4 regions of the Anoxybacillus sp. UARK-01 genome follow, and region 1 is predicted to be linked to each of the others. Evidence: riboswitches for the same ligand, from Rfam matches in the RefSeq annotation. Region 1 holds a riboswitch; each other region holds the start of a gene.

Region 1 (7,398 bases):
TATCTTTTATTTCTTTTGTATTCGGAATGATATAAATCATCTACTCTTTTAGCGGAATACCATTGTCCTAAAAACAGGGAAAGAAACATAAACACGGCTCCAACAGCTAACCCTGTCCGATAATAGCCTAAAAAGAACAATAAAAATGAACCGACAAGTGCTGAAATCATAATCACTAATAACCAATTTTTTATTTTTTCTTTGACGTCGGGCTTCATCCTTTTTCACCTCCGTTTTTTTCTTATCTTTCCCTTATGTATGCAGTACGTTTCAGTGCTTGGCAAGGATTCATCTTCTATTCGTACGATTTGATGCTGGGGTGGTTCTGTATAAGGCCAAAAGATTCAATATTATTTTATCACAAGTGTTGATGGGCCATTCGCTTGCCGACTACGACAGAAAGGCTAGGAATCAAGCAATGTCAATGGGTTTTTACTGGATCATCAACACCCCTGTTATTTTACATATAAATCCAGCTGCAATTCTAGCTACGGAGAAATCTATCATTTAGATAGATTAGCGTTCCGGTCATCAGCATAGGGCTTCTTTTTATTACCTTGAAATATTGAATCATGGAGGAAAAAGATAGAGGAATAGGAGAGGACAAGCGATCAAGAAGCAGGACTAAAACGCAAATGCTAGATTGTTGACAAACGACCTTCATATAAACATCTTTTGTTCCGTTTGCATCCTCACTCGGCTGTGGTGCTTATCTGTCAACCGTTTTGAAAGTATCAATAGACAAAGTCAGCATTGACTTTGTCTATAATTTACTCTCCTCATGCTCATCAGTGATGAACATGAGGAGAGTGCGCCTTTACTTATGGAGTCAGGGAAAACATGTGTTCATTTGTATTGTTGATCAGCTTCTCTTTCATTTGACAAGTCATCATCAGGAAGAACGGTTTTTGCAATGGTCTGATCGAGAGCTTCAAAATCGTAATAATGAATGACATCATATAATTCTTTGCGTGATTGCATCTGGTCAAGCTCGTTTTTTTGCGTGCCGGTTGTTAAAATCGCTTCATATACGCGCTCATACGCTTTTGCAGCAACCCGAAGCGAAGTGACCGGATAAATGACCATAGAATAGCCGAGAGCTGCAAACTCTTCAGCAGTATAATATGGAGTTTTTCCGAATTCTGTCATATTTGCGAGCAGCGGAATCGAGATGGCTTGTTTCATCTTAGCGAAATCGTCTTTGCTTGTTAATGCTTCTGGAAAAATGGCATCTGCGCCTGCTTCCGCATATCGGCGTGCCCGCTCAATCGTTTGCTCAATTCCTTCGACGGCATACGCATCGGTGCGAGCCACGACCACAAGTGAAGGGGCTACTTCCTTCAACACTTTAATTTTTTGTACCATCTCTTCTGGAGAAACGAGCTTCTTACCGTTCAAATGGCCGCATTTTTTTGGCAGTTCCTGATCTTCGATTTGCACGGCAGCCACACGTGCTTCCACCATTTCTTTTGCTGTGCGTGCCGTGTTAAGAATGCCGCCAAACCCTGTATCAATATCTACTAGCAACGGCAAATTGGTCGCACGAACTAGCTCTCGTGCTCGCTGTGCCACTTCTTCGGAAGTAATAATGCCTAAATCAGGAAGCCCACGGCTGGCGGTAAACGCTGCTCCTGATAAATAAAGAGCTTGAAAGCCGACTTTTCTGGCAATAAGGGCCGCCATTCCGTCATGAGCGCCTGGAATTTGCAAAATTTCTGGGGCGTTCATTAAATAGCGAAATCGTTCGGCAAGTTCGTGTTGTGTTGATTCACGTTCGACAATCCAAACCAAAGGAGCTCCCTCCCTTTCCTATGAGTTTTCCAAGGCATAAGCATTCATTTTCTCCTAGCTTCAAGAGAAACCTGCTTTAGTATTTTTAAATGATTAAATGACAAATAAATCGACAAATTCATGTACAGGGGTAGCTGCGAGCCGGTCTTGATCGAGAGAAATGTCTAAGATGCGGTCAATCTGTTTTTTTGGAAAACGTGTTTCAAGGTTTTTCGTGTATTTTTCTAATAATTTAGGGATTGCTTCCTGGCGGCGGAAACGATGTCCGATCGGATATTCGCGGACGATTTGCCTTGTTTCGCTGCCATTCTGAAAGCGAATTTGTACGGCGTTAGCAATCGAACGCTTTTCTGGATCAAGATAGTCACGGCTGTACTGTTTATTTTCGATAACGGTCATTTTCTCGCGAAGGGCATCGATTCTTGGATCTTGCGCGATTTCGTCTTCGTAGTGATCAGCCGTTAAATCTCCGTAGATAAGACCGACCGCTGTGATGTATTGAAGGCAATGGTCGCGATCGGCAGGATTATGCAATGGCCCGGTTTTATCAATAATGCGGATGGCTGATTCATGGGTTGTAATGATAATCTCCTCAATTTCGTCCAGGCGATCCTTCACTTCAGGATGGAGCTCAATGGCGCACTCGACTGCTGTTTGGGCATGGAACTCAGCAGGATAAGAAATTTTGAAAAGAACATTCTCCATTACATATGATCCAAGAGAACGAGCAAGCTTCAACTTTTGCCCTTTGAATAGCACATCTTCAAATCCCCAATTTGGTGCGGAAAGAGCAGTTGGATATCCCATTTCACCTGTTAAAGACATGAGTGCAAGACGAACAGCTCGACTTGTTGCATCTCCAGCAGCCCACGATTTTCGCGATCCTGTATTTGGGGCGTGACGATATGTACGCAGGCTGGAGTTATCGAGCCAAGCATTCGATAGGGCATTGATTATTTCTTCGCGTCCCCCGCCGAAAAGCTTGGTGACAACAGCTGTTGACGCCACTTTAACGAAGAGTACATGGTCTAATCCTACGCGATTTAAACTATTTTCCAGTGCAAGCACTCCTTGAATTTCATGGGCCTGAATCATCGCTTTCAGCACATCGCTCATGTTCAGCGGCTTTTTTGCTTGCGAAATATTGCGGCGGCTTACGTAATCGGCAGCGGCTAAGATGCCCCCGAGATTATCAGAAGGGTGTCCCCATTCCGCAGCTAGCCATGTATCATTATAGTCAAGCCAGCGAATCATGCAGCCGATATTAAATGCACCTTGGACGGGATCAAGAACAAAAGAAGTTCCGGGAATGCGGCAGCCGTTAGGAACGACGGTCCCTGGCACAATGGGGCCTAACAGTTTTGTGCATTCCGGATAGCGGAGTGCAAGAATGCCGCAGCCTAACGTGTCCAATAGGACATAGCGAGCTGTTTCGAATGCTTCATGACTTTCGATTTTTCCGTTAAGAACATAATCCGCTATTTGAACAAGCAATTCGTCTGTTTGTTGTTTTTCATTATTTTTTATTAAAACTTCACTCATGAATCTCTTCCTTTCTAGACTCCATTTATATTATGATAAAAAGAAGAGGAATTGCTGGCCCCAATTCCTCTTCGGGTGAGCGTTTAATCTGCTTTTTCAGTTCACTTGCAGGTGGCGCTCTCCGACATATTTGACGCGAGGGCGGTATAGCCGGTTATTGTTATGCTGTTCAATCACGTGGGCGCAAAGGCCGGCGGTTCGGGCACTAAAGAAAATCGGTGTGTAAAGCTCAATTGGAATACCAAGCAAATAATAGACAGGAGCAGCATAGTAATCTAGATTTGGATAGAGTCCTTTTTCTTCTCTCATAATTGTTTCTCCCGCCTCGCACATTTCGAGCAGAGTCGTGTCGCCGCAGACTTCGCTAAGCTCTTGAAGCGCCTTTTTCATAAGCAAGGCTCGTGGATCCATCTTTTTCATGTATACGCGATGACCAAATCCCATAATTCGTTCCTTATTGGCTAGCTTTTGATAGAGCAGCTGTTTGTATTTTTCTGGCGATTCCGCTTCTTTGAGCATATACATAACGGCCTCGTTGGCTCCTCCATGAAGATGCCCCTTTAACGATGACACAGCCCCTGTCAATGCTCCGTACAAATCGGCGTGGGTGGAGGAAATGACCCGCGCTGTAAATGTCGAGTTTGGCAGCTCATGTTCAATATAAGCGATGAGCGAACGGTCAAATATTTTCACTTCCAGCTCGCTTGGTTGCTTCCCTGTCAGCATATATAGAAAATTGGCGCTGTAAGAGAGTTCTTGGTGCGATGGAACGACTGGATGGTTATGCAACAGGCGATGGCTGCTTGCAATAATGGCAGGTATTTGAGCCAAAAGCTTAATCGCTTTTTCTTTATTAGCCGCTTCTGTTCGTTCATCGAGATGTGGGTCAAAGCTGGCTAAAACGGAAATACCGGTTCGCAGTGCATCCATCGGATGGGCAGTTTGCGGCAGCTGCTTCAAAATTTTCACCAGTTCTTGCGGCAGTGTTCTTTGTGTGTGAAGCTGCATTTCAAAGCGCTCTTTTTCTGGCGGTGACGGTAGTTTTCCTTCAATAAGCAGATGTGCTGCCTCGGTATATGTTTTGGTTTCTGCCAGCTTGATCAGATCATATCCCCGGATGACGATTTCTTCATTCTCCACATCAAGAAATGAAATTTTCGTTTCAGCCGCTATGATTTCTTCTAACCCCGGACGAAATTCCAAAAAGATCCCTCCTTCATTTAAAATCATTTGCTTTCGTCGGCCGACTCCTTGCTGAAAACAAGTTCTTGTCGTATTTCTTGATATGCTTGCTGCAAATTAGCACGGCATGATGGCTGTTCTGACAAAGGGAGGCGGACGGCAATTTCCGATTGATAATGATCGTACAGATCCATTAAAGAAACGGGTGGATGTTTTGTAAAATTGTTCATGACCGTTTGCTTAAACGCTTCCAAAAAATATTGCTTTGTTCCGAATGTGTTGTGCATGATGTCTGTCCTTTCGTTCTCAAGTTCCGATACGATTCGAATGATGGACATGCGCTTGAAGCAAATAAAAAAAGCATCTTCGCAAATGAAGATGCTGAAAAAGCGCATACGATCCCCTATGAAAAACATATACAAAAAAACATATGTTTTTCCGCTTCCTCAACACCCCCTATCCTCGTAGGTTTTTGGTGTGGACCGAATCAGGCAGGTCTCCTGGCTTATGTTCATCGCTTCCTAGCCCCTTCCCGTTGATATGTCAAGCATTCAACAGTGGTTTTGGCAGGTTGCTCCCATTTACAGTTGCGGGACAGCGTCGGATTTGCACCGAACTTCCCTTTTAAACCGGTCAAGCGCTCTTTTGCTTACCGGTACCTGATCCTAACCAAAGTTATTCAATTTTCAAGTTCACTATATCATATTTTTTCTGAGACGAAAACAAAAAAATTCTTAACTTTCTAACAGGTGGCCTGGGCTGCTTCCGACAGTGTTCGATCATGAAAGTTATCTAGATATAACTTAAGGATAAAAAATGAGAAGGTGATGCTCCGATTTCAACGGTTGAGCATTCGAACAACACGGTCTACAGCTTATTGGCTGATACTTGTTACGCTTTGAAACTGGAATGCTCTTTTTGAATGATTAATCTTAATAAAAGCGATCGACTTCTGTCGAAATTAGATTTGCGCCATGAATCAGAAGACTTAATCTCCTTGACAATTTTTTCGAAGAATGATAGGGTTATTGTAAAATTTTTCTGATACTTCATGACAGGCTTAGAATGGAGGTTTGAAGCGTTTTTTTCTTGGCGAACAAGAAAATAAATGTGGGAACAGGTTCCAAAGGTGAGTCAAGACTAAATGGCCCAGTCCAAGGCTCCCTGCGGATGAAAAGGGAAGACCGGTGAGATTCCGGCACGGTCCCGCCACTGTAATAGAGGAGCTTTCCGCTTTACTGCCACTGATCAAAGATTGGGAAGGCGAGCGGAAAGCAATGATCCTTAAGTCAGGAGACCTGCCTGTTCTGACAACACTGCTTTTACCTACGGAGGATAGGGAGGTGTTCATCATGGACAAGGGGATTAATCCTTTTTTATGGCATTTCTAACTTCCGTTGGAGCGTTAGGAATGCTTTTTTATTATTCGGAAAAAGAAATATGACGTCAAATCGCGGTGAATGCAGGGAGATGTGAGGGGAAGAGCAACTCAGCTGGAAGGATGAACGGGAAACCGAGCCATCGAATGGACAACATAGATTTCCTATCAGGCAAGTCCCGCCTAAAGATCAGGTAGAGAGTGGAAAAACGATAAAAATAAAATGATAGGAGAGAATGAGGAAATGAAATCAAGCAATCTTGGCTATCCACGTATTGGGGAAAAACGAGAGTGGAAAAAAGCATTAGAATCTTTCTGGAATGGAGAGATAGACGAAAAAATTTTTTTGGACACGATGCAGTCCATTCGTCTAAACCATATCAAAAAGCAGCGGGAAATAGGGATTGATCTTGTGCCGGTTGGCGACTTTACCCTTTATGATCATATGCTTGATACAGCGGCTATGTTTGGTTTCATTCCTGAACGTTTCGATTATCAGGGGGGAGAGGTTCCTCTCTCAGTTTATTTCGCGATGGCGCGCGGCAATGAAAAAGCACCAGCATGCGAAATGACGAAATGGTTTAACACCAATTATCATTACATTGTTCCAGAATGGAGCAAGGAACAAAGCTCCCGCCTGCATATAACAGAAAACAAACCATTAAAGGATTTTCGGGAAGCGAAGGAGAAATTAGGAGTTGAAGGAAAGCCTGTTTTGATCGGACCTTATACGTTTATGAAGCTTTCCAAAGGCTATGATGAAAAGCAATTTTCCTATTTTCTATCATTGTTGCTTCCGCTTTATGAGCAAATACTAAAGGAGCTGGAGCGCGAGGGGGTAAAATGGATACAGATTGATGAACCCATTCTTGCTACTTCCTTAACCAAAAAAGAGATGGAGGAATTTGTATCTGTTTATGAGCGGTTGCCTCAAGCTGCTCCTAACTTAAAGATGATGTTGCAGACATACTTTGAGGCAGTAGACTGGTATGAAAAACTAATCAAGCTTCCTGTTAGCGGGATTGGCCTTGATTTTGTTTATGGCCTAGAGAAAAATTTGCGCCATTTATCGAAGAGCGGTTTTCCAGAAGATAAAGTGCTAGCGGCAGGGGTGATTGATGGACGCAATATTTGGCGGACCGACCTGTCGGCAGCCAGCCGTCTCGTGGAAAAAATTTTGCATTCTGTCCCATCTGAACGGTTATGGCTGCAGCCATCAAATAGCTTGCTGCATGTCCCTGTTACGACAACATACGAAAAAACATTGCCTTTGAACTTGCAGCAGATGCTGGCATTTGCTGATGAAAAGCTGGAGGAGCTTGTGTATTTAACAGAACGATTCATCGATGGCGAAGGAAAGCGCGCTCATTATTATGCTCAAAATCAACAAGCGCTTCATTTATGGAAAAAGGATGCTTCAAGATATAATGCGAACGTGCACAAGGAGTGCGAGAACCTAACGAAGGCGCAGCTTGAGAGAGCATCATCCTATTTGGTACGGCAAA
Region 2 (7,398 bases), on a different contig from region 1:
GGAAGCGCCCATTAAAATGACCAGCTTGCGCTTGGCAACATGGACACCTATGTGAGCAGCTGCCTCTTCACCAAAGGCAAAAGCGTTTAACTCGCGGTGATTCACTAGTAACAGCAAACATCCTATTATAAAAAACGGAAGCATCATGACAACATATTTCCAGCTTCGCATCGCGACGCTCCCCATCAGCCAAGTAATAATTTGCCGCAGTTCCTCTCCTGTCAGCGCAATCATAAGCGAGATCAACGCGCTGAAAAATGCGCTGAAAATAATTCCGGTTAAAATGATCGTTTCCACTGACATGCGCGGATCGACGGCGCGAGTAAAAAACAAAACGAGAAAAAGAGTCAGCAATCCAAACGCAATGCTCATGATCGGTAATGTAAACGATCCAAACCACGGCAATTGCAGATGAAAGAACAAAACGACGACCGCTCCGACTGACGCGCCCGATGATACTCCAAGCGTATAAGGATCAGCCAATGGATTTTTTAGCAATCCTTGAAACGCCGCTCCCGCCAACGAAAGGGAAGCGCCGACTAAAAAAGCCAAAACAACGCGCGGCAAGCGGATGGCCATCACAATTTGCACAAGCGTATCAGGAATGTCAGGGGACGGCGCAATTCCCCACCATTGCTCTAAAAAAATGTCAATAATAGACGAAAAGGGAATCGATAGTGAGCCTATCGATATCCCTAACAACATGCACACGACCACCGCCGTAAGAGCGATGACGTAGGCAATTATATTATTTAAAGATTTCCGGATAAATGACTTTGGCAAGTTCCTCTACCCCTTCAACAAGGCGTGGGCCTGATCTTGTGACTAAATCAGAATTCACCTCATATACGCGTTGATTTTTAACCGCCGAAACGTCCTTCCACGCCGGTCGTGCCATCACTTGCTTTACAGCATCTTTCACATAGTCTCCATACGTGACAACAATTACATCCGGATTGAGCGCTACCGCTTTTTCTTCCGTAAACATCGGCCATCCTTCTTGATCGCCAGCCACATTTTCTGCTGAAATCGCTTGCAGCATGTCATTGATAAATGTTCCCTTTCCTGCTGTATAAATTTGTGGCGCCGGCTGCACTTCCACCCATACTTTTACCGGATTTTTCACGTTTTTTGCTTTTTCCTTGATGGCTTCAAGCTTTGATTTCATCTGGTTAACAATTTGATCGGCTTTTTTCGTTGTCCCTGTTGCTTGTCCAATTAATTGGATCGAATGGTAAACATCATCAAATGTTTTGGCATCGTTCACAACAAGCACTGTAATTCCCGCATCCTTCAGCTGCTGCAGGCCGTCCCGCGAATTATGGGCACTCGATGCGTGGGCAAGCACTAAATCAGGCTTGAGTGAAATAATTTTCTCCACGTTAAACTCCATGCCGCCAATTTTTTCTTTATTTTTTACATCTTCCGGATAGTTATCAAAATCACTGACTCCAACCATTTTCTCTCCTAAACCAAGTTCATAGGCAATTTCCGTATTGCTCGGAATTAACGAAACGATTTTTTTCGGTTCGGACTGAATCGTGACCTCTTCCCCTAATCCGTCCTTAACGGTTACCGGGAAAGCAGCTGTTGCTTCTTGCTTCGCATTGGATGAATGAGTGGATTTGTCTGTTTCTTGATTACCGCACGCGGCAAGAAGGCCGAACGTCAGCATCAACACAAGCAGCCACGTATAATACCTCAGTTGCTTCATCATGGTTTCTCCTCCTGCACATATAAATTAAAAAATGCCCATCCCGGACGGAATGAGCAAGAAACGACAAACCATAGAGTTGTGGCAGCATAATAGCCACCTTTTGCCGTTTCGCCATCTCACCCCCCGAAGATTGGAAACATCGAGCAGTCAGGGCAGGTCTACTGACTTATGCTTCATCCTACTTTGAACCTTCCCATGCGGTCAACAGCTTGCCCATCAATACCGCACAGTGGTTATTTCATTTCGTCAGCATTTACAGTTGCGGGGACAGTTCTGGATTCGCACCAGATTCCCTATTAAGCCTATTAGCGATTCGCTCACTTCGGCACCCTTCTGCATCGATATGCAATTGTAAAAAATAATCGAACAATTGACAGTTACAATATTAAAGGACGAAAGGCTGTTTGGCAACAAAAAAATGACGGAATTCGCCATTTTTCCCGTCTCTATTTATATGGATCTCATTTTTTAACGCATTGGCGTGATGAAAGCACATCCACCGGCTTACCGCAAAAACGACTCGAACAGCAGTTTAGCGCCATTCGAGTCGTTTGGATCGCTATTAATTGTTAATATAGCGTTCAAATACATCCCCAAAATCTTTCACTGTATACTGCTTCTTAGTCTCAACAAGCCAGTTGAACGCGATTTGATTTAGCTCTTTAAACTGTTCAGCAATGCTGTTTGGAGTGCTGGCGACACGCCCTAGCACGGAGGAGGCAACATCGAGACTTTTTCGCGCAAAGTCGAGCGTCGTTTCATTTTCATGGCAAATTTCTGAAATTTTTAAAAGTGCTTTATATAAATCTTTCACTTCTTCCAGATGCTTTTTATGCACATCAATCGAATAGTGCTCCGATCCGATAGTAAATTTAATCTCTACATCTAAATCGACCGTGCCTGCCGTCTCAAGCGATACGCCAGCAATTGGATGCTTATAGTAATCATAACGGCGCAGCGTTCGCTTTTTACTTGTCGCGCTCGTCCCATCTAAATGAATAAGCGCTCGGTTAGTAAAGCAATATTCATCTGATTTGGACTTAATCAAAAAATAAATCTTTTCTCCATCTTCATGCATCACATAATCGTCTGCGTCCACTTTATCATAATTTTCGGGTTTAATGACAGAGCCGATATCACTTAATCCGAGAACATCAGCAGCAACTTTGCCAAACATCCAGCATCTCCTCCCTTTTCTTTTCTTACAATCCCATTATACCATCCATTTGCTTTCCAGATCCGATAAACAGAAAAAATAAAAAATGGATTTATAGCCGATTCAAAAGCACAATCCTTTTTTAACAGATGGAGGCAAATCATAGAACGCTGTCCCATACAACTTTTTATAAACGTCATTCTTCGCTGAAACCTCCGTGCCTTGCCACAGGATCAAGAGGCGATGCGAGTGCTATAATATATTTATGATGATGTCGCAAAGTTCATATTCTGTTCATAAACATCAAGTACAATACATACACGGCAGCATAAAAATCATAGCAAAAAGAGTGGTGATCAAATCGTGGAAAAGCAATCATCAGAAGAAAAAGCAGACTGGCGCTCGTTCATCCGGATGATTCAAGCAACGAAGCCGCCTAAAATGATCATGATTATTGCGCTATTCTTAAGCGTGGCGTCTTCCATCGTCAGCTTAACGATTCCACTATTTACGAAAAAAATGATCGACGGCTTCACCGTTTCATCATTAAATAAAACGACGATCATTTTGCTTGTTGGCGCCTTTATTGCGCAAACGATCGCTAGCGGCTTCTCCATCTACTTGATTAACTATACAGGAGAAACGGTTGTATCCAGACTAAGAGAACAAGTATGGCAGAAGCTGCTGCATTTGACCATTCCGTACTATGATCGTCATCGTACAGGGGAAACGGTTAGCCGAATTACAAATGATACCGCTATTGTGAAAGGATTAATTACAGAGCATACAGCCAACTTTTTCAATGGCATTATTTCCATAATCGGCTCTGTCGCATTATTGCTGTACTTAGATTGGAAAATGACGTTGATTATCTTTATTCTGCTTCCACTAGCCGTTAGCATTATGATCCCGTTAGGAAGACAAATGTTTAAAAACTCTAAAAGGCTGCAGGATGAAACGGCGCAATTTACTGCTTTTATTACACAAGTGCTGTCAGAAATTCGCCTTGTGAAATCATCCAATGCGGAACAGCTTGAATATGAAAAAGGAAAAAAAGGCATTTCGCATTTATTTCGCTATGGATTGAAGGAAGCAAAAGTTCAGGCCATGGTCATGCCATTGATGGGAATTGTGCTTATGCTTCTGCTTGTTGTCATTCTCGGCTTTGGCGGATATCGGGTTTCTACAGGGGCAATGACGGCCGGAGGGCTCGTTGCTTACATTTTATATCTTTTCCAGATGGTCATGCCGCTTGCTGCATTCAGTACTTTCTTTACACAATTGCAAAAAGCGATGGGAGCCACACAACGCATCATGGCCACGCTGTGCGAGCAGGAAGAAGACTATCTGTCTGGAGAAGAAGTCGCTCGCATTTATGAACCGATCCATGTCAACCATTTATCGTTTTCATATGAAAACGGTGAACCGGTTTTAAAGAACGTAAACTTTACGATTGAACCGGGAAAAGTGACAGCGATCGTCGGCCCGAGCGGTTCAGGAAAAACGACGTTCTTTTCCATCTTAGAGCGGTATTATACACCGACAAGCGGCAGCGTTTTTCTCGGCGAGAAACCTATTCATGCCCTTTCTTTATCTTCATGGCGCCAGCAAATTGGTTATGTATCTCAAGAAAGTCCGCTTATCGCTGGAACGATTCGTGACAATATTTGCTACGGGCTTGATCATCAAGTAAGTGACGAAGAATTAAAATGGGCAGCCGACATGGCCTATGCTTCTCCGTTTATTGAAGAATTGCCAAAAAAATATGAAACAGAGGTCGGCGAGAGAGGCATCAAGCTTTCCGGCGGGCAGCGCCAACGCATCGCCATCGCCCGCGCGCTGCTGCGCAACCCGCGCATTTTATTATTGGACGAAGCCACGTCCAACCTCGACAGCCAATCGGAAATGGCGGTGCAAAAAGCGCTGCAAAACTTAATGAAAGGACGAACGACGATCGTGATTGCCCATCGATTATCGACGGTCATCAACGCTGATCAAATCATTTTCATGGAAAAAGGCGAGATTACGGGAATGGGGACGCATCAAGAGCTGTTTGCCACCCATGCGCTTTATCGAGAATTCGCCATCCAACAATTGCATCTTCATGAAGAAATGCAAAAAAATACGGCTAAAGGATGAAAACGTATGGCAAAGTTATTGATTGTGGATGATGATGATCATATTCGCGAGCTTTTGAAAGTTTTGCTTGAAAGTGCGGGGTTTGAAACTTATGAAGCGGCTGACGGCCGGCAGGCGCTTCGATTGCTAGAAACCGTCAAAATAGATCTGGCCATTCTCGATATTATGATGCCGGTAATGGACGGCTGGGAATTGTGCGAAGAACTTAGGCATTTTGCCGATATCCCCATTTTAATGCTTACCGCTAAAGGCGAGACATCACAAAAAGTGAGGGGATTTGAGCTGGGGGCGGATGACTACTTAGTCAAGCCTTTTGAACCAATGGAGCTGATAGCAAGGGTTAAAGCCTTGTTGAAACGCTACCGCATCGCGAATTCGCACACAGTGCAAGCAGGAAGGCTGTTGCTTGATGAGAAAACTTACACGATCACGTGGGACGATTCTATGCTCACGATTCCGAAAAAAGAATTTGAGCTTTTATTCAAGCTAGCGAGCTATCCTGGAAGGACACTATCAAGAGATGAATTAATTGAAGATATTTGGGGCTATGATTATGAAGGGGATGAACGAACCGTCGACGTCCATATCAAACGGCTACGCGAACGATTTTCTGAAGAAAAGAGCGGCTTTAAAATCATAACTGTCCGCGGCTTAGGCTACCGCTTAGAGGTGCAGCAGCCGTGAACAAGCGTCCTTCCATCTTTCTTTTCATATGGCGTTTTTTCATCGGGATCTTTTCGTTAATTTCTTGTTGGACGATCGCTTTTTTCTTAACGAATTACTTGTACCGCCATTTTCATTACCATCCGTCCGATTATGTGCGCGAGCTGATTAATTTTATCGTCGGCCTTTTCATTCTGGGAGTAGCCGTTCAATTTCTTGAGAAAATGGGGGGATGGCGGGCAAAACAAATGGAATTTTTCCATTCCATGAAAAAATCATTTGAGCAAATTGCCAATGGAAATTTCAACATCAGGCTTGAATCCATTTCGCCGCACTCTCCGTTTAATGAGCTTGTAGAAAGCATTAACCGAATGGCCCAAGAATTAAGCGAAATGGAACAGCTGCGGCAAGAATTTGTTTCCAATGTCTCTCACGAAATTCAATCGCCGCTAACATCTATTATCGGCTTTATCCATGCGTTGAAAAATGACAAGCTCAGCGCCGAGCAGCGCTCCCGCTATCTTCATATTATCGAAACTGAGAGCAAACGGCTGTCGAAATTAAGCGATAACCTTTTAAAGCTGACCTCGCTTGAATCAGAGCATCATCCATTTGAACCGAAAAAATACCGGCTGGATCAGCAGCTAAAAAACATTGTGCTTGCTTGCGAGCCGCAGTGGCTAGAAAAAGCCATTGACATCGATATCGTGCTCGATAAAACCGAAATTGTGGCGGACAAAGATTTACTCGATCAAGTATGGATGAACTTGCTCCATAACAGCATTAAGTTTACTCCCCAAAAAGGAAAAATTTCGATCAGTGTGTCTCAAAGCGGACAAAAGATTCAGGTCGCTGTCTCCGATACAGGGATTGGCATGTCTGAAGAGGAAAAAATGCATATGTTTGAACGGTTTTATAAAGCAGATCGCTCGCGAAATCGCTCTGAAGGCGGAAATGGCTTAGGGCTTGCAATTGTCAAAAAAATCGTTTCCATGCATCACGGCGACATCAAAGTCGAATCAACGAAAGGAAAAGGAACCACCATTTTTGTTTCTTTGCCGTCCGGCAAGTAAGTGCAAAGGGTGTCTAAAAGCGAATGTTTCAAACGCTTTTAGACACCCTTTGTTTCGTTCAGCGGCAACGTAAACGTAAACGTTGTCCCCTCGCCGAGCTTGCTATGAGCATGGATCGTACCTTTATGCGCCTCGATAATATTTTTAGCGATGGCAAGCCCCAGCCCTGTGCCAGAACGTCCGCGAGTACGTGCCTTATCCGCCTTGTAAAAGCGCTCAAATACAAATGGTAAATCCTCCTCAGGAATGCCTGATCCCGAGTCCTGCACATGAATGGATACCCCTTCTCCCGTTTGTTCGACAACCACCTTCACCATGCCGTTCTCCTCTGTATGGCGAAGGGCATTGTCAATCAAATTGGTCAATACTTGTTCGATGCGATCCGGATCCATGTTTATATGCAAATCCTCACTCTGAAACTCTGTAGATAAATCAATTTGCTTTTCTTTCGCTAATCCTTGAAATTTGCGAGTCACCCGTTCAATGTATGGACGAAGCTGAACATCTTCATCATTGAGCGTAATATGTCCGGCTTCCATTCGCGCCAAATCCAATAAATCATTGACAAGTCGCCCCATTCGCAACGATTCATCATAGATTACCTTTGCCATTTCTTTTTTCTCTTCATCTGTTGCCGCAATGTCATCAAT
Region 3 (7,398 bases), on a different contig from region 1:
TTGGTTTGGCGTCTGTCAGCAAAGAGCAAGCAGAGAAATTGGTGGATGAGCTAGTGAAAAGAGGAGAATTATCTTTAGAAGAGTCAAAAGATGTAATTGATCAATGGATTCGGCAAAAGGAAGAAGGGAAAGCGGAGTTTCAACGCGCTGTGCGTGAGCAGCTAAAACAAATGCTTGATAAACTTGATTTAGCTACAAAAGAGGATATTCGCCAATTAGAAGAACGAATTCAACGCTTGGAGCAGAAAAACGAGTAAATAAAAAGATTTTGGAGCTGCAAAAGGAGACAGACCAATGGCCGGAAAAAGGATGCGTCATGTAAGTCGTTATCGGGAGATCGCTGTCGCTTTGATTCGCCATGGCTTTGGGATCGTAGCGGAGGAAATCGGGTTTTCCCAGTTTCTTTCTCTTCCACAAAGATTATTTTTCGATGCGCAGGAAAAGAATGAAAAAACAATTGGAGAACGAATCAGGCTCGTTTTACAGGAGTTGGGTCCAACTTTCGTGAAGCTGGGGCAGATTGCGAGCACGCGTCCGGATTTAATTCCTGGCCCTATTATTCGGGAATTGGAAAAGCTGCAAGATCAAGTTTCTTCTTTTTCATTTGCCGAAGTCGCACGAACAGTTCAAGAGGAATTAGGAAGTGATGTGGATCGATTGTTTCAACAGTTCGAGGCGGTTCCGATTGCGGCCGCTTCGATTGGACAAGTTCATCGAGCCATCTTGCATTCAGGAGAACAAGTCGCTGTTAAAATTCAGCGCCCGAATATCGCCCATATGATTGAAACGGATTTAGAAATTCTGCAAGATTTAGCGATTCTCGCTGAGCGCCGCCTTTCATGGGCTGCGCAATATCAAATCGGCGATATGGTTGAAGAATTCTCGCAATCTCTTCGGGCCGAGCTTGATTATACGATTGAAGCGAGGAACGCTGATAAAATTTTTCAGCAATTTAAACAAGATCCTAGCATTTATGTTCCAAAAGTATTTTGGGAGTATTCAAGCAAAAAAGTGCTAACGATGGAATATGTGGAAGGAATCAAACTTAACGAGTTGGAGCGGCTGAAGGAAAGCGGATATGACTTGAAACATTTGGCCGAACGTCTAACCAAGGCAATTTTGCAGCAAATTTTAAGAGAAGGGTTTTTCCATGGAGATCCTCATCCCGGCAATCTATTCGTATTGCCGGGGGAGGTGATCGCTTTTATTGATTTTGGGATGATCGGGCGTCTGACGCCAGATATGAAATATCACTTTTCTTCGTTAGTGATTGCTTTAATGCGTCATAATACAGATGGGATCGTTAAATCGCTGTATCAAATGGGGCTTGTTCCTGAGCATGTCGATGTATCGCGATTGCATGAGGATATCGAACAATTAAGAGAGAAGTACTACAATGTTCCGCTCAGCCAAATCAGTCTTGGCGAGGCGCTTCATGATTTGTTTCATGTTGCCTTTCAACACTCTATTCGCATTCCGAAGGATTTAACCCTTCTGGGAAAGACGTTGCTAACAGTGGAAGGCGTAGCAGAGCAGTTAGATCCGGAGCTGAACATTCTCAATATTGCTGAACCATTTGGACGCCAGCTATTAAAGGAGCGCTTGCATCCTAAACATCTAACCGAAGAAGTGTGGAAGCGCGTGTTCAATTATGGAGAAATGTTGCTGGACTTCCCTAAGAACATGAAGGAGTTAACGGCATTTATTAAACAAGGAAAGCTGCATTTGAAAATGGATATTCCTGAATGGCCGCTTTTTTTAAAAAAATTAGATCAAATTAGTAATCGCTTATCCTTCAGTATTGTGCTGCTGTCTTTCAGCATTATTATGGCAGGGATTATTATTGGCTCTTCTTTAGGTAGGCAATCGACTTTACTTTGGAAAATTCCAGCAATTGAGATTGGGTTTGGTATCGCCTCTTTGATGTTTTTATGGCTGTTATATTTAATTTATAAATCCGGACGGTTTTAGCTGTTGACCTAATCGCTGGTGGTGGATTACTTGTTTTATTTCTCGTGCTGTATAAAATGGAGAACCACGGTTAGAGGATAGGCCGCTGACTTGTCTCGGTCACGCCAAAGCGTGCTGTCGAAACCTGCTTATATAGGGACTGCCTGCAGAGGCTCGACTAGAATGTGTTACGATAATAATTTTATGTAAACAATCCGGTGTGCTGATGATCCAATAAAAATCATTGGCATTACTTGATTCCCAGCTTTTCTACCGTAGTCGGCAAGCAAATGACTTGCCGACTGGGCATGCATATGGCAGAAAAGCTTGTGTCTAGCTCAATCATTCCATATTTTTAGTAAAATGATCATCCACACTTGCGGGAAACCATATTAGTTCTTCTTATTTCACCGTTCCTCTGTTTTTTTTTTTGACGGATTTTGCAGGATTTTTTTTCAAAATGTCAAAAGGATTTAATAGACAAAGAAAAATGGGGGAAGGGAAATTAAATGAAGACAGCAGATTTATGTGATCAATTTTTGTCGGAGCTGCAAGTGTGCCAATTACCGTTGCATTCTTATGGCGGAAAAACAGAGTTTTCCGGACCGATTGCCACTGTTGAGGTATTCGAGGACAATGTGCTCGTTCGCGAAGCGCTAGAAACCATTCCGGCAGGCACGGTGTTAGTTGTTGATGGAAAAGGTTCGCGAAATTGTGCATTGCTCGGAGATCGTCTGGCACAAATCGCTTGTGAACGAGGACTTGCAGGCGTGATTGTCCATGGTTGCATTCGCGATTCAGCTGAAATTGCGCAAATGCCGCTTGGCGTAATCGCTCTTGGGACATGCCCTGTCAAAAGCAAAAAAGAAGGGAAAGGGGCGCGTGATCACGTTCTTGAATTCGGGGGCGTACATTGGGAGCCGGGCGCGCATGTGTATGTTGATAGCGATGGAGTTGTTGTCGCTAAAACAAAACTGTTCGAAAAATAAAAATGGTTGACTTTTTTCGAAAATTCATCATATCATTGTGGAGGAACAACTGAATCATTGAATCGTTTGCTAAAGCAAGTAAGGTGCCTTTCTCTATTGGGACAGGCTTAAAAGGGAAGTACGGTGAAAAGCCGTCACGGTACCCGCCACTGTGATGAGGAGCTTCATTGCATCATGTCACTGAAGGAAACTTCGGGAAGGCGCAATGAAGCGATGATTCTAAGTCAGGAGACCTGCCTTATTTGCTCGGCCGGATACCTACGGGATTATAGGTAGACGTGCGGGGGAATGGTATACATATGCATTTGTGATTGGCCGTATGCATTTTTCTGCACCTCTATCGATAGAGGTGCTTTTTTATTTCATCAAAAAGGAGAGGATCGGTGTGACAACGTGGAATTTAACTGGAGTAAAGCATCACGTATTGATCTGTAACGGCGGCAGCTGCATGCGAAAAGGCGGAGAGGAGGTGACAATCGCCATTCGTGATGAAATTGCGCGGCTGGAATTGGACAGCACTGTACACACAACGAGAACGCGCTGCAATGGCCGCTGTAATGATGCGTGCGTAGTAATCGTGTATCCGCAAGGAGTTTGGTACAAGGGGGTGACGCCGGATAAAGGAAGAGAGCTTGTCCAAACACATTTAAAAGATGGTGATCCTTTAAAAGATATCGTCACCTATCAGTATGGAGAAGATGGATTATCGATGTGCCATCCAACAGCTGCGGTTGGCATTACTAAAAAAGCTAGCATCAAGGAGGAGAGGGTATGAAGCAATGGAAGTTTCTGCTGCTGCTATGTGGCCTTGTTGTTTATTTTACTGTCAATAGCGGTACACCAGCCTATGCTATGCATATTATGGAAGGATTTTTGCCGGTGAAATGGGCGCTATTTTGGTGGATTGTTTTTCTGCCGTTTTTCATCGCCGGAGTGCGAGCGCTGATGAAGATCACAAAGCGCCATCCTGAATTAAAATTGTTGATTGCGCTTTCAGGAGCTTTTACCTTTGTACTTTCGGCATTAAAAATCCCATCGGTGACAGGCAGCAGCTCCCATCCGACTGGAGTCGGGCTCGGGGCCGTCTTATTTGGTCCGCTAACGATGACGGTGATGGGGAGCATCGTTCTTTTATTCCAAGCGTTACTACTGGCGCATGGGGGATTGACGACATTAGGAGCGAACGCGATGTCAATGGCGGTATGCGGTCCGCTAGTAGCATACGGGGTGTATCGTTTAGGAAAAAGGTATAACATTTCGCAGCGATTTGTCATTTTTTTAGCCGCTTTTCTTTCTGACTTGGCCACATATGTAGTTACATCATGGCAATTGGCGCTTGCTTTTCCCGACACAACAGGAGGAGTAGCAGCTTCATTTCTTAAATTTGCCGGAATTTTTGCGATTACGCAAATACCGCTCGCGATCACCGAAGGGCTGCTGACTGTTGTTGTGTGGAACTTTTTATCTACTTACAGCAGTCGAGAGCTGAATCAACTTCAGAAAGGAGCCTAGCAGATGAAGCGAAATCTCTTGCTTATTGTTCTTGCTTTTGTATTAGCTGTCGCTCCCTTGCTATTGGTTCGCAATTCGGATTTTGGCGGTACAGATGATCAAGCGGAAAAAGCGATTCAAACGATCGTCCCGGATTATAAGCCTTGGTTTGAGACGATCTTTTCACCGCCGGGTGGGGAAGTGGAAACATTGTTATTTTCTTTGCAAGCCGCGCTTGGCGCCGGGGTGATTGGCTATATTATCGGCGTTTATAAAGGTCGAGCCGGTCGAAGAGATGAAGCGGAATGATTCGGCATTTTGACATGATTGCCTATCATAATCGTCTGCGCCGTCTGCGGCCTGAACAAAAGACTTTATTCTCTTTTCTCTTGCTTTTGAACACTATGGTAGGAAGCAGAGGAACGCATCTTTTTATTATTTTCTGGCTAGCCATATGGACGATTGGGTATGCAGGTGTTTCTTGGAAAGTATATGTAAAAACGTTGGGAATGGTCATCCTTTTCCTTTTAATTAGCTGGCCGATTTTGCTTATTTCCCTTGATTCATGGCACATATCCGTGAATCGAGGAAATATTCCGGCAGCAATCGATGTATCGCTGCGCTCCATTGCAGCATGGTCGTGCTTATTTTTCCTTTTAGTAACAACGCCGTTTCCAGAGTTGCTCTATGTATTAAAAAAACTGAAAATACCATCCGTTATGATTGAATTACTATTTTTTATGTATCGATTTATCTTTGTGTTTGAGCAGGCGGCGGAGGAATTGTATACGGCGATGAAAGCACGCAACGGCGGCAGTCATTGGCGGCATGGCGCCATGCTTATTTTTCAGCTTTGGCAAAAAGTATGGGGCGCTTACCATGCTTTATTGCTCGCATTACGGGCGCGCGGGTTTTCCGATGAGCTTGTCTATATTCAAAACGAAACGGGTGGTGTATGGAGCAAGCGCTATATTGTAGAGGCGATTGCCGGAATGGGGGTACTCATATGGATGAGATGATCGAGAGGAAAAAAAGATGTTGAGATTAGAAGAGGTGTATTACCAATATCCTCATGGCCAAGAAGTGCTGAAGGGAGTGTCTCTTCAGATTTTCAGAGGGAAAAAATATGCGCTTATTGGCCATAATGGCTGTGGGAAAACGACGTTATTTTTGCATATGAACGGGCTGTTGCGCCCCAATCGCGGATGCATCTATTGGAAAGAGCAAAAAATGGCTGACCGGCGCCAAACGATTCAACAATGGCGCCGAGAGGTAGGCATTGTTTTTCAAAATCCAGAACATCAGCTTTTGGCTCCTGTTGTGAGAGATGAATTAGCCTTTGGTTTGCATCAGCTGGGGCTACATGAAGCAGAAATCAATCAGGAAATCGCCAGAACGGTTCGTGAATTTGGCCTGCAATCATGGATGGACAAGCCTGTCCACCATTTAAGTCTCGGCCAAAAAAAATGGCTGACTCTTGCTTCGGTGATGGCCATGAGGCCGCATTTGCTAGTGTTAGATGAACCGACAGCCTATTTGGATCTCTTACAAACAGAGCGATTGGTAGAAAAAATCAATGATATTCATCAAGCAGGAACAACGGTATTCATTGCGACTCACGATTTTGACTTTGTTTTGAAATGGGCTGACATCGTCTTTGTGATGCATGATGGGCAAATTGTGATGCACGGGGAACCGCAAGAGCTGTTTGCACGGCCGAGCATACTGCAAGAATACCGTCTCGGCATTCCGCTGCTTGCTTCCGTTTGGAACGCCCTTTTTCCCGAAGACGCAAAAATCCCTCGCGATATTTGCGAGCTGAAGCAACGATTAGGCGAAAAAGCAGAATGGTACGCGAACGCGCTTTTTTAAGATTCTTAAATGCTTTAAATCAGACTAAATCATAAACGGTTAGCCAGTTTGCTAGGTTCCCAGCCTTCTAGAGTGATAGAGGCATCATTTTATAGTTTTGATGGCCGAATTCTTGAGCCGCAAGCCGCTTTCAAACATTGATGAACTTTGGAAGCGTTGCTATCTGGCCTTTTGTTGACATGATCTCGGCCGTCGTCTTGTTAAACCTTCATGGCTAAAGGAGAAGGTTGAATCATAAAGAAAGAGGTGAAACAATGCAAGGAAAATTATTGGTCATCGGATTTGGGCCGGGCAGTGCCGACCACATGACGAAACGGGCACGACAAGCGATTGAAGAAAGTGATATTGTGATTGGCTATAAGACTTACATCGAGCTTGTGGCGGATTTAATAGGAGAAAAGCCGATTATCAGCACAGGTATGACAGAAGAGGTGGGCCGAGCGCAGGAAGCGGTGAAATGGGCGGAAAAGGGCAAGAAAGTAGCGGTTATTTCAAGCGGCGATGCAGGAGTGTATGGCATGGCGGGACTTGTATATGAGGTATTAATTGAGAAGGGATGGACAAAAGAAAGCGGAATAGAAGTCGAAATCATTCCCGGAGTTTCTGCCATCCATTCATGTGCAGCGCTATTAGGGGCCCCTATTATGCACGATGCTTGTACCATTAGCTTAAGCGATCACTTGACGCCGTGGGCGGTGATTGAGAAACGGATTGAAGCAGCGGCGATGGCCGATTTTGTCATTGCTCTTTATAACCCAAAAAGCGGAAGGAGAACGAGGCAAATTGTCGAAGCTCAGCGCATTTTGCTGCGCTACCGTTCTCCACAAACCCCTGTTGGTCTGGTGAAAAGCGCATACCGCCCCCGGCAGAATGTGGTTATGACAGATCTAGAACATATGCTGGAACATGATATAGGTATGCTAACGACTGTCATTATTGGCAATTCATCGACATTTGTGCATGATGGGCTGATGATTACGCCGCGCGGATACCAGCGGAAATATAGCTTGGATAAGCTGGAGCAGCGGCTAAAACCGCACGAACGGCTGCGCAAGGAGGCCGAGCCGTGGGCGCTCGATCAAACAGAAGAAACAGA
Region 4 (7,398 bases), on a different contig from region 1:
TAAGCATATAGGAAAAATGCGCGTAAAAGGGGAGTAGCTTTTACAGCAAAGTCGTCAGTTCAGGGTGGCATATACCCTCGGCTTTGTTGGCAACGGTGATGTTGTTAGCAAGACCTTTACCGAACGATGGTAAAGGTCTGTTTTGATAGAAGGCCTTTACCATAACGGTAAAGGTCTTTTTTCATTACATGAAGAAAGGAGGAAGAGAATGAGAAAAGCCTGGAAAAAAGCGAGATTGCTTTTTCACACTTATCGCTTGATCCCATTTTTAGTTGGATTTTTTTGTTCTCATGAAATACCGCTTTCTAAAAAGATGACATATGTGCTGATCATATTTGCCTACTTTGTTTTTCCGTTTGATCTGCTCCCTGATTGGTTAGGTATTTTTGGTATTTTTGATGATGTGGCAATTTTTATGTGGATTTTGCAGAAAATGATAGAAGCATCGCCACATCACTTAAAGCGTAAATACGGAGTGTAATGGAAGGAGGAAATGCTAAATGGAGTTATTTTCAATGGAGTTTTGGTCCGCTCTTTTATCTATTATCATTATCGACTTAGTATTAGCTGGAGATAATGCGATTGTAATCGGGCTGGCGGCACGCAATTTGCCAAAACAGCAACAAAAGCAAACGATTCTATGGGGGACGGTTGGAGCGATTGTCATTCGCGCCGTGGCAACCCTGGCTGTTGTATGGTTATTAAAAATTCCAGGTTTGCTGCTAGTCGGTGGAGTTTTACTCATCTGGATTGCCTATAAGCTATTGGTGGAAGAAAAAGGGCATGAAGTACAGGCAGGGAAAAGCATGTGGGAGGCGATTCGAACCATTATTATCGCTGATGCGTTAATGGGTTTAGACAACGTATTAGCAGTAGCAGGAGCTGCGCATGGTAGCTTTTTATTAGTCGTTTTGGGATTGCTCATTTCGGTTCCAGTCGTTGTGTGGGGCAGTACCCTTATTTTGAAATGGGTGGAGCGTTTTCCAATCATTATTACAATCGGTGGTGCCATTCTTGCGTGGACCGCTTCAAAGATGATTGTTGATGAGCCGTTTTTAAAAGGATACTTTGCTAATCCTGTGATTAAATATGGTTTTGAGCTGCTTGTCGTTGCTGGAGTCGTTTGCGCTGGCATGATCAAAAAGGGAAAAGAAAATAATAAAGGGGAAGCTAAAGCCGCCAATCAATGATTGGCGGCTTTAGACTGTTGCCGAAACGCTTTTATCCGGCAGGGAGGCTTTATTTGTCTATTCGTGAACGCCTTGGTTTGATTTGTGTTTGCGTTCGGCTGTGTTTCTTGTCTGCCAAGCGTTTTTCAGTCCTTCTGATGCAGAAATAGAAATGACGGGATGTTTAATGGATTTTGTTTGCCGGCTCATCGGCCATGAATGATTGGCGGATGCTTTGTTAGAGCTCATCGAAGCCATTATCGACATTCACTTTTGTATATTGTCGCGATTTTTGTTCAAAAAAGTCGGATTTGCCTAGATCTACTTCTTCATAGGCTTTAATCCAGCGGAGCGGATTTGTCCGATAGCCTTCAAATGGACGCTCGAAGCCAAGCTGGTGGCAGCGGACATTCGCATAAAATTTAATGTAATCATGTAAATCCTCAAGATGAATGCCTTCAATATCATGGCCGATCATGAAGCTCGCCCATTCGATTTCTAATTCGGCCGCTTGAATAAAGGTTTGCTGAACAAATGCCGCTAAGTCATCTGTCCGATATTCTGGATATTCGCGCAGAACCTCTTGGAATATTTTTGCGAATAAGTCGACATGGATATGTTCATCGCGATTAATATAATTAATCATAGTGCTTGTGGCCACCATTTTTTGATTGCGTGCCAAGTTATAAAAGAAAGCAAAGCCGGAATAGAAGAATAAGCCTTCTAAAATGACATCATAGACAATGGATTTTAATAAATTTTCTACATTTGGCTGCTCGGCAAATTCTTTATATCCGTTTGTGACAAAATCGTTTCTTTTCCGCAATATAGGCTCATTTCGCCAAAATTCAAATACCTCATCTTGCTTTTGTTTTGGAACGAGGCTAGAAAGTACGTAAGAATAAGAATGATTATGAATGACCTCCTGTTGAGCCAGCATGATCATCAGCGCGTTGATGCTTGAGTCGGTAATGTAATCAGCAACCTTTCCTGCATAATCTGTTTGGATGCTGTCAAGTAAGGCTAGCAGGCCGATAATTTTTAAAAAAGCATCCTGTTCACGTGCGGTTAATAATGGAAATTGCTTGACATCTTGGGACATATTAATTTCAAATGGTGTCCAAAAATTGGCGAGCATTCGTTTATATTTAGCATATGCCCAAGGATAGGCAATATCGTCCCAATTGAGCACATTCGAGCATCGTCCGTTGATGATTCGCGTGGAACGGTTGGGCGCTTCAGGGTCCATAATGATTCGTTTCGTTAAAGCAGATGTCATCATAACTCCTCCTTATATTAACTTGCGCATGATTCACATTCTTCAATGTTGCTTGATGTTGAACGAACATAATAGGTTGTTTTTAAACCGGATTTCCAAGCGGCAAGATGAAGGGCTAATAAATCCTTTGCTTTAATGGTGTTCATTACGTAAAAATTGAATGAGATGGATTGGTCAATATGGCGCTGTCGCATCGCGTTTTGTTGAATGCTCCAATACTGGTCAATATGATAGGCTGATTTATAGTACCAAGTTGTTTTTTCGTTTAAGTCTGGCGCTGTAACTGGAATCTTATAATCTTTTTTTTCTTCGGCATACATCTTCAAAAAGATCGGATCAATGCTGGCGGTACTGCCGGCAATAATCGATGTCGAAGCATTGGGAGCAATCGCCATCACATAGCCGTTGCGCATTCCATGTTTAGCTACGTTTTCTTTCAGATGAATCCATTTGGAAGTGTTGTAGCCACGTTTATCGAAATAGGCCCCTGTCTGCCAATCAGATCCAGAAAACGCTGGGTAACTGCCTTTTTCTTGAGCAAGCTCCATGCTTGCTTGAATAGTGAGATAAGCAATTTGTTCATAAAGCTCGTCCGCATAATAAACGGCCTCTTCTGATTCCCAGCGAATGCCTTTTAAAGCGAGCAAATGATGCCATCCAAATGTGCCTAGTCCGACAGCCCGATATTTTTGATTTGTCAACTGTGCCTGCAAAACAGGGATTTGGTTTAAGTCAATCACGTTATCAAGCATGCGCATTTGAATAGGGACGAGCCGTTCAAGCACATCGTCCATAACGGCTTTAGCTAAATTGATCGATGATAGGTTGCAGACGACAAAATCGCCAGGGATTTTTTCAATGATGATTTTCCCATCTTTTACATATTGTTTTTCCATCACGGTCGGGCTTTGATTTTGGGCAATTTCAGTGCAAAGGTTGCTACAATAAATCATGCCGAGATGTGAGTTCGGATTTTTTCGATTCACTTCATCGCGATAAAACATAAATGGTGTGCCTGATTCTAGCTGGCTGCGCATAATGCTTTTCATAATTTCAATAGCTGGAACTCTCTCTTTTGAAAGGCGCTTTTCTTGAACGCATTCCCAATATTTTTGACGAAAACTGCCGTCCCCTTTTTCTTCATCATAAAAGTCTTCTAGACTGAATCCCATGATTTGTCGTATTTCGTGTGGATCAAATAAATACCAATCTCCGCGTTTTTCTACTTGCTCCATAAATAAATCAGGGATGCAAACGCCTGTGAATAAATCGTGTGTCCTCATCCGTTCATCGCCATTGTTTAATTTGGCATCTAAAAAAGCAAAAATATCTTTATGCCACACGTCTAAGTAGACAGAGATGGCTCCTTTTCTTTGGCCAAGCTGATCGACGCTGACAGCGGTGTTATTCAATTGCTTCATCCATGGAATCACGCCGGATGAAATCCCTTTAAATCCTTTAATATCGCTGCCGCGGCTGCGAATCTTTCCGAGATAGACGCCAATGCCGCCCCCTGCCTTGGAAAGGTTAGCAATATCGGTATTGCTGTCGTAAATACCTTGCAGGCTGTCATCAATCGTATCGATAAAGCAGCTTGATAGCTGACCATAGTTTTTTCCTGCATTGGCTAAAGTCGGAGTGGCAACCGTCATATATAAATTGCTTAATGCCCAGTATGCTTCTCGGATAAAGGCAAGTCGCTGCGTTTTTGGCTCTTTGGCCATCAATGTCATCGCGATGATGAGAAAGCGCTCTTGCGGCAGTTCATATAAATTTCTTTCATAATCACGGGCAAGATAGCGATCTGCAAGCGTGCGGAGACCGATATAGGTAAATAGCTTGTCTTTTTCTGGATTGATGATCGCTCCAATCTCTTTAATTTCTTCTTTTTCATAATCATCAAGCAAAGAATGGTTGTAAACTCCCTTGGAAACGAGAGAAGCGACCAGCTCGTAAAAATCACCGTAGCGTTCTTTTGGATGATAACCGCGATTTTGAGCTGCTTCGTGATAAAGCTTCTGTAAATAAATGCGGGCGCAAACAAAGGTCCAGTCTGGTTCTGCTTCGCTAATATATGAAAGTCCCTCAAGAATGCAATCATTTGCCATTTGTTCGAAGGACGCAGTGTCTTTGTTTTGAATCATGCGAAGCACACGCTTGATATATTCGGATGTGTCTAGATGAGGAAATTCATTTGTAAGATCATGAATCCAGGCAATCAATTCTTCTTGAGAAACGGTTTGAAAAGTAAACGTCATTATCGGCTCCTCCTCTTTCCAATAAAAAAATCCACTCCGGATTGAGTGGATGAAACGATAGTATAAAAAGGAATAAAACTTCCCTTCTTAAACCATCGCTTCATCTTCTCCCTCCCCGAAGAATGTGAAACGAAACAAGCAAGGCAGGTCTCCTGACTTGTGCTTCTTCCTACTTTGGATCCTTCCCGTATACGCGCCGTATAAGCTTTCGTATACAGTGGAGCTTCCATTTCGTCCGCACATACAGTTGCGGGGGCAGTTCTGGATTTACACCAGATTCCCTATTAAGTCCTAAGGGACACCTTTACTTGTGGTTTGTTCTACTATATATAGTTTTTGTTTTTATTCTTCGATACAATATATTGTGTTTGTTAGTTGCACTGGTATCATCATATAATAAATCAATGGAAAATTCAACTATAATATTTCTGAAGTGGAAAAATAAAAAACGCGCTCGATCGGCGCGTTTATTTTTGAAGTGGGAGAAATTTAATAAGCAGCGAGCGAATCAGTAAACCGGTGAGCACACCAGGAATAACTGAGAGCATTGGCAGCCAAATTGGTCCAAAAAAAATGCCGAAGATGGTAACGCGGGAAGAGTACATCAGTCCAACTGTGACAAAATAAGCTGAAAAAACGAATGGAAGAAAAGCGTAAGGAGAGCGACCACCGTCAGCATCTTTATAAGCATCCCACATTGCAAAAAAATACAAACACGGATAAAACATAAGCCATTGAAAATCAATGACTTGGGTTGCTTCGATTGTTTTTCCCAAAAAGCTCAGGCGAATGGCTTCATTAAATCGGGATTGAGAGTTTACAATAAATTCTAATAAAATAAAGATGGTTCCTTTGAGATACTTTTGATTCAAAAGCTGTCCGAATCCTGGTAAAGCAATACTCCATAACAACCGTTCAATTGCTTTCACGTTTTCTTAACCCTTTACTAATGGATTTTGTTTGTTGATCATCGACTATATCCTATATCGCCTCGTATATAGAAAAAGAGCCCTGCCTTATTTTTATCATTTCCGCTTTTTACAGTTTATATAATTACATTTTATTGAAAATATACATTTTGTTCCTATTGAGATCGGGAATTTGAAAATGGTGCATGTTAGGTGTGTAATTTGACATGTTATGTCTAGTTTTGTTCATGTTAAGAAAATATTTGGGTAACTTTTCAGAATAGTTAGTATAATCGCTGTGAGTAGAGGATAATTTTTTAGTGCAAAGGGGGAGAGGATTTTGAAAGCGGTTAAATCAATCGTGATTTGGGGATTGATTTCGATCATTGGAGCCATTGGCTTTGCGGTATTGGCTCTGCACCGCGGCGAAACGATTAATGCGATTTGGCTCATTGTGGCAGCGGTGTGTGTATATGCAGTGGCTTATCGTTTTTATAGCCAATTTATTGCGCGGAAAGTATTTGAGCTGGATGATAATCGCAAAACACCAGCTGAAGTGATGAATGATGGAAAAGACTATGTGCCGACGAATAAATGGGTGTTATTCGGACATCATTTTGCTGCTATTGCAGGAGCTGGCCCGCTTGTTGGCCCTATTTTGGCATCACAGATGGGATATTTGCCGGGCACGCTTTGGATTGTAGTCGGTGTGGTACTAGCAGGTGCGGTACAGGATTTTGTCATTTTGTTTGCTTCAATGCGCCGCAACGGAAAGTCACTTGGTGAAATGATTAAAGAAGAAATGGGCTCCTTCACAGGGCTTGTTGCTATGCTTGGGATTTTAGGTATCATGATTATTTTATTAGCCGTGTTAGCGTTGGTGGTTGTGAAAGCGCTTGTAGGAAGCCCGTGGGGAATGTTTACCATTGCGGCAACGATTCCGATTGCGATTTTTATGGGAATTTACATGCGCTATCTGCGGCCAGGCCGCGTAGGGGAAGCTTCATTGATCGGTTTTGTTCTGCTGATTGTTTCCCTTATTGCGGGACAGCATGTGGCTGAACATCCGACATTAGCCAATATGTTTACATTTAAAGGGGAGACAATTGCTCTTTTAATGATTGCTTATGGATTTGTGGCTTCGGCGTTGCCTGTATGGCTATTGCTAGCGCCGCGCGATTATTTAAGCACTTTTCTTAAAATCGGAACGATCGTTGGTCTAGCGCTTGGTATTCTTGTTGTTGCACCTGATTTGCAAATGCCTGCTGTGACTAAATTCGTGGATGGAACAGGACCTGTATTTTCAGGAAATTTATTCCCATTTTTATTTATCACCATTGCGTGCGGAGCTGTTTCTGGATTCCATGCTCTTGTTTCTTCCGGAACGACGCCAAAAATGATCGAACTCGAAAGTCATGCCCGCCCAATCGGATATGGGGCGATGCTTATGGAGTCGTTTGTAGCGGTAATGGCTCTTGTCGCGGCATGCGTGCTAACACCAGGGGTTTATTTTGCGATTAATAGTCCAGCAGCTGCTATTGGCACAGATGTAGTCCAGGCTGCCCAAACGGTTTCATCTTGGGGATTTGTCGTTACCCCAGACGCATTGACAGAGTTGGCCAAAGATGTAGGGGAGCAAACGATTTTATCGCGTACAGGCGGTGCACCGACTTTGGCTATTGGGATGGCAGTGATCCTTTCAAAAGTGATTGGTGGAAAAGCATTTATGGCTTTTTGGTACCATTTTGCGATTTTATTTGAAGCGCTATTTATTTTAACGACGA

The links. Region 1 has a riboswitch for cobalamin ahead of metE (5-methyltetrahydropteroyltriglutamate--homocysteine S-methyltransferase). Riboswitches for the same ligand answer to the same signal wherever they lie in the genome.
Region 2: another riboswitch for cobalamin. It lies ahead of B6A27_RS13785 (ABC transporter substrate-binding protein); the one in region 1 lies ahead of metE (5-methyltetrahydropteroyltriglutamate--homocysteine S-methyltransferase).
Region 3: another riboswitch for cobalamin. It lies ahead of B6A27_RS09195 ((2Fe-2S) ferredoxin domain-containing protein); the one in region 1 lies ahead of metE (5-methyltetrahydropteroyltriglutamate--homocysteine S-methyltransferase).
Region 4: another riboswitch for cobalamin. It lies ahead of B6A27_RS04750 (ribonucleoside-diphosphate reductase subunit alpha); the one in region 1 lies ahead of metE (5-methyltetrahydropteroyltriglutamate--homocysteine S-methyltransferase).

What each region holds. Positions count from the first base shown of each region.
Region 1 is NZ_NASY01000026.1:44,093-51,490, reverse strand. Features, by position in the region: gene B6A27_RS03300 (hypothetical protein) at 1-218, opposite strand, end outside; gene prpB (methylisocitrate lyase) at 847-1,791, opposite strand; gene B6A27_RS03290 (bifunctional 2-methylcitrate dehydratase/aconitate hydratase) at 1,885-3,333, opposite strand; gene mmgD (citrate synthase) at 3,430-4,563, opposite strand; gene B6A27_RS03280 (hypothetical protein) at 4,560-4,802, opposite strand; cobalamin riboswitch at 4,989-5,193, opposite strand; cobalamin riboswitch at 5,655-5,835, shown strand; gene metE (5-methyltetrahydropteroyltriglutamate--homocysteine S-methyltransferase) at 6,138-7,398, shown strand, end outside.
Region 2 is NZ_NASY01000047.1:319,322-326,719, reverse strand. Features, by position in the region: gene B6A27_RS13790 (FecCD family ABC transporter permease) at 1-783, opposite strand, end outside; gene B6A27_RS13785 (ABC transporter substrate-binding protein) at 749-1,714, opposite strand; cobalamin riboswitch at 1,852-2,065, opposite strand; gene B6A27_RS13780 (PH domain-containing protein) at 2,280-2,894, opposite strand; gene B6A27_RS13770 (ABC transporter ATP-binding protein) at 3,288-5,012, shown strand; gene B6A27_RS13765 (response regulator transcription factor) at 5,019-5,696, shown strand; gene B6A27_RS13760 (sensor histidine kinase) at 5,693-6,748, shown strand; gene B6A27_RS13755 (ATP-binding protein) at 6,787-7,398, opposite strand, start outside.
Region 3 is NZ_NASY01000041.1:90,709-98,106, forward strand. Features, by position in the region: gene B6A27_RS09180 (phasin family protein) at 1-257, shown strand, start outside; gene ubiB (2-polyprenylphenol 6-hydroxylase) at 295-1,971, shown strand; gene rraA (ribonuclease E activity regulator RraA) at 2,460-2,939, shown strand; cobalamin riboswitch at 3,004-3,194, shown strand; gene B6A27_RS09195 ((2Fe-2S) ferredoxin domain-containing protein) at 3,325-3,714, shown strand; gene B6A27_RS09200 (energy-coupling factor ABC transporter permease) at 3,711-4,451, shown strand; gene B6A27_RS09205 (energy-coupling factor ABC transporter substrate-binding protein) at 4,455-4,739, shown strand; gene cbiQ (cobalt ECF transporter T component CbiQ) at 4,736-5,449, shown strand; gene B6A27_RS09215 (energy-coupling factor ABC transporter ATP-binding protein) at 5,466-6,302, shown strand; gene cobJ (precorrin-3B C(17)-methyltransferase) at 6,557-7,398, shown strand, end outside.
Region 4 is NZ_NASY01000031.1:49,620-57,017, forward strand. Features, by position in the region: gene B6A27_RS04730 (YkvA family protein) at 209-481, shown strand; gene B6A27_RS04735 (TerC family protein) at 501-1,190, shown strand; gene B6A27_RS04745 (ribonucleotide-diphosphate reductase subunit beta) at 1,408-2,448, opposite strand; gene B6A27_RS04750 (ribonucleoside-diphosphate reductase subunit alpha) at 2,466-4,706, opposite strand; cobalamin riboswitch at 4,832-5,028, opposite strand; gene B6A27_RS04755 (hypothetical protein) at 5,174-5,635, opposite strand; gene B6A27_RS04760 (carbon starvation CstA family protein) at 5,955-7,398, shown strand, end outside.